Regions from separate parts of the Lysobacter sp. CA199 genome, predicted to be linked through region 1. Evidence: riboswitches for the same ligand, from Rfam matches in the RefSeq annotation. Region 1 holds a riboswitch; the other holds the start of a gene.
The links. A riboswitch is a leader RNA that binds a small molecule or an ion and turns the genes downstream of it on or off. The one in region 1 is predicted to bind S-adenosylhomocysteine.
Positions count from the first base shown of each region.

Region 2: it holds a riboswitch for S-adenosylhomocysteine, as region 1 does, so the genes downstream of both, ACTOWJ_RS13790 (ATP-grasp domain-containing protein) here and ahcY (adenosylhomocysteinase) in region 1, are expected to answer to the same signal.

Region 1 is NZ_JBQJIL010000010.1:114,098-116,293, reverse strand. It holds gene ahcY (adenosylhomocysteinase) at 1-1,330, opposite strand, end outside; S-adenosyl-L-homocysteine riboswitch at 1,393-1,469, opposite strand; gene ACTOWJ_RS19055 (prolyl oligopeptidase family serine peptidase) at 1,978-2,196, shown strand, end outside.
Region 2 is NZ_JBQJIL010000007.1:104,376-106,571, reverse strand. It holds gene ggt (gamma-glutamyltransferase) at 1-718, shown strand, start outside; S-adenosyl-L-homocysteine riboswitch at 1,171-1,250, shown strand; gene ACTOWJ_RS13790 (ATP-grasp domain-containing protein) at 1,263-2,196, shown strand, end outside.

The DNA.
Region 1 (2,196 bases):
GCTTCTTCGGCAGGATGTAGACCTTGGGCTCGTAGCTGTCCTTGTTCGCCCACAGGTCGATCTGCGCGAGGGTCTGGTTGGAGAACGAGTTCGACATCACGAAGCTCGGGTGGCCGGTGGCGCAGCCCAGGTTGACCAAGCGGCCTTCGGCCAGCAGGAAGATCGAGTTGCCGGGCGCGCCGTTGGAAGCGGGGAAGGTGTACTTGTCGACCTGCGGCTTGATGTTGAGGTGCTTGGCGCCGGAAGCGACCAGCGCGTCGACTTGGATCTCGTTGTCGAAGTGGCCGATGTTGCAGACGATCGCCTGATCCTTCATCTGCGACATATGCGCCAGGGTCAGCACGTCCTTGTTGCCGGTGGTGGTGACGTAGATGTCGCCGCGGCCGAGGGTGCTCTCGACAGTGTTGACTTCGAAGCCTTCCATCGCCGCCTGCAGGGCGTTGATCGGGTCGATTTCGGTGACCACGACGCGGGCGCCGTAGGCGCGCAGCGAATGGGCCGAGCCCTTGCCGACGTCGCCGTAACCGCACACGACCGCGACCTTGCCGGCCAGCATCACGTCCATCGCGCGCTTGAGGCCATCGGCCAGCGACTCGCGGCAGCCGTAGAGGTTGTCGAACTTGGACTTGGTGACCGAGTCGTTGACGTTGATCGCCGGGACCAGCAGGCCGCCGGCCTCGGCCAGCTGATACAGACGGTGCACGCCGGTGGTGGTCTCTTCCGAGACGCCCTTCCAATCGCGCACGACGGTGTGCCAGAAGCCCGGACGCTCGGCGTGCACGCGCTTGAGCAGGTTCTTGATCACCTGTTCTTCGTGGTTGCCCGACGGGGTGTTGACCCAGCCGTCGCCGTTTTCGAGCTCATAGCCCTTGTGGATCAGCAGGGTCACGTCGCCGCCGTCGTCGACGACCAACTGCGGGCCCAGGTGCTTGTCCGCGCCGCTGCCCGGGAAGGTCAACGCTTCGAGCGTGCAGTCCCAGTATTCCTCCAGCGATTCGCCCTTCCAGGCGAACACCGGGGTGCCGCTGACGGCGATCGCCGCGGCGGCGTGGTCCTGGGTCGAGAAGATGTTGCACGAGGCCCAGCGCACGTCGGCGCCGAGGTCGCGCAGGGTCTCGATCAGCACCGCGGTCTGGATGGTCATGTGCAGCGAGCCGGTCACGCGCACGCCCTTGAGCGACTGCGCGGCGGCGTACTTCTTGCGGATCGACATCAGGCCCGGCATCTCGTGCTCGGCGATGTCGATTTCCTTGCGGCCCCAGTCGGCCAGGGAAATGTCGGCGACCTTGTAATCGCCTTCGGTCGAGAAGGTTTTGGGTACTGCGTTCATCGGGAGGAGCTCCAGTTCTTTGGGGAGCCGGCGGGAATGCCGGGTCCGGCGAGTCGTTGGACTCAAACCGGGCGCCGTTGCTGCCTACACCTCGCCGAGCCTGGCCGTGGCATACACGGTCGCAGCGCCCCTCGGCGGGCTGAGCGGCCAGTATATCGCGGCGGGTATGGCGGCCGCACGACGGGTGGGGTGGCCAAGCCGCGGGGTGCGGGGGTCGTGGCGGTAGGGTGGGTTCGTGGTTGGCGTGATTTCGCGGTCGCGGCTTGCGCCGCTCCTACAGTCGGACCTCGCGGACTGCACGGCGCCCCTGTAGGAGCGGCGCAGGCCGCGACCGCGCCACTTCGACGACCGCGAACGCCCGCCGGCCCGCGCCGACTGTGGACAGTCGGCCGGCGTCCCGCGACCCGCTGCGACAGTGCCGCCGGGCAGCCCCAATGGCATACGCCGGGCGTCGCCGGGCCGGGCTAAGCTCGGCCCCTGGCGGGCATGCCGAGCGGTATGCGCCGCACCGTCTTTCATTCCACCAGGATCGCATCGCAATGAAATCCAACCCGCGACGTCCCGGCCGCGACGGCCTGTTACCGCCACGCCTGCGCCGCGGCGGCCTGTTGCTGAGCGTGTTGGCGCCCGCTCTGGCCTTGGCGCTGATGCCGCAGGACGCCTCGGCGCGCACCGCCAAGCCCGCCGCCGCGCCCGCGCCGCAGACCCTGGCCGACGGCTACCAACTGCCGCCCAAGGCGCTGCAGGCCATCGCCGACGCGCCGCGCGCGCCGACGCTGTTCCTCAGCCCGCGGCGCGACACCGTGGCGATGGTGCTCACGCCGTCGTTGCCGGGCATCGCGGTGGTCGCGCAGCCCGAACTCAAG
Region 2 (2,196 bases), on a different contig from region 1:
CCCGGCGTTCGAGAAGCAATCGCCGGTGGCCAAGCTGATTTCGAAGGACTACGCCGCGCAGCGGCGCAAGCTGATCTCGCTGGACAAGGCGCTCAAGGAAGTGCAGCCGGCCACGCCCGCGCAGCTCGACCAGGGCGACACCATCTACATGACCGTGGCCGATGCCGACGGCATGATGGTGTCGCTGATCCAGTCCAACTACCGAGGCATGGGCAGCGGCATGGCGCCGCCGGGGCTGGGCTTCATCTTCCAGGACCGCGGCGAGCAGTTCGTGCTCAAGCCGGGTCATCCCAATTCTTTCGCGCCGGGCAAGCGGCCGTTCCACACCATCATTCCCGCTTTCGCGACGAAGAAAGGCAAGCCGTGGCTGTCGTTCGGGGTGATGGGCGGCGCGATGCAACCGCAGGGCCATGCCCAGATCATCATGAATCTGATCGACTTCGGCATGAACCTGCAGGAAGCCGGCGACGCGCCGCGCATCCAGCACGACGGTTCGACCGAACCGGCCGGACAGGCGACGGTGATGAGCGACGGCGGCGAGCTGGATCTGGAAACCGGCTATTCGTACGAAACCGTGCGCGAGCTGATGCGCCGCGGCCACAGCGTGCGGTTCGCGCATGGGCCCTACGGCGGCTATCAGGCGATCATGGTCAATCCGAACGGCGGTTACATCGGGGCGAGCGAGTCGCGTAAGGACGGGCAGGCGGCTGGGTATTGATGGGCGTTGCCGGGAGAGTTTGCTTTGAGGCTTTGCTTTGGGGCTTTGCCTAAGGCTTTTGCTTTTGCTCGTCATTCCCGCGAAGGCGGGAATCCAGGGCCTTTCGTGCGAGAACGTTTGAAGTCTCTGGATTCCCGCCTTCGCGGGAATGACGGACTGGATGGACGACGCTGAAGTCTCTGGATGTTCGGCTCCGCCGAAATAAAGCAGAGCCCGCCTTCGCGGAAATGACGGCATGGGCAGTCGCCTCGCCAGCCATTGCGTCGCTTTCGACGATAGATTTTTGCGCCCGTCAAAAACGGCACGCTAAGCTTTCGCGAATTCGCATGCCATGCGCGCCGATACCGCCGTTCGTATTGACACCCGCCGAGCGGCTGCCGGACAGTAAGCGCGCATCGTCGTCAATACGATGCGATCCAGTTGCGCAAGCGCCCACGCGGCGCCGCGCAGTCCGGGCCGAGGGGTGCTGCGACGGAGCCCACACGCTCCGCCACGCTCGGTCCGCGATGCCGACCAAGGGCGCCCTCCCGATCAAGGAGGCGTCATGCCTGCGTCCAATACCGCAACTCCCACCGACCTGTCGCCCGACACCGCATCGAGCGGACTCGGGTCGGTCGCGTCTTCCCACCCCGCCGAACCGCTGCGGTTCGATCCTGCCCTGTCGATCGCGCTGGTCACCTCGAAAGTCCATCCCGAGGTCGATCCCGACGACGCCGGCCTGGTCGATGCGCTGCGCGCGCACGGCATCGAGACCACCGCGTGCATGTGGAACGATCCGTCGGTGGACTGGTCCGCGTTCGACGCGCTGCTGGTGCGCAGCACCTGGGACTATTTCCAGCACTACACCCAGTTCCTCGCCTGGTATGCGCACATCGAGTCGCTCGGCGCGGTCATCGTCAATCCGCTGCCGTTGCTGATCTGGAACAGCGACAAGCGCTATCTGCTGGATCTGGCCGCGCAGGACGTTCCGATCATCCCGACCGTACTGGCGCGCGGCGGCGAGCTGTCGACGGCGCTGGCCGCGATGAGCGGCGAGGTGGTGGTCAAGCCCAGCGTCAGCGGCGGCGCCTGGCATACGGTGCGCGGCTGCATCGGCAGCGCGCCGTTCGAACAGGCACTGGCGGCGCTGCCGCGCGAACTCGATTATCTGGTGCAGCCGTTCATGCCGCAGATCGTCGAACAGGGCGAGTGGTCGCTGCTGTTCTTCGGCGGCGTCTACAGCCACGCCGTGCTCAAGAAACCCGGCGCCGACGACTATCGCGTGCAGACCTATTTCGGCGGCACCTCCGATCCGACCGCGCCGACGCCGCAGATCCTGGCTTCGGCGCGACGCGCGCTGCAGGCGGTGGCCGAACTGGGCTATCGCGATCAGGCCTATGTGCGCGTGGACGGCGTGGTCGCCGACGGCGTGTTCCGGATCATGGAACTGGAGTTCATCGAACCGTTCCTGCACTTCGCCGTGCATCCGCCGGCCGCGC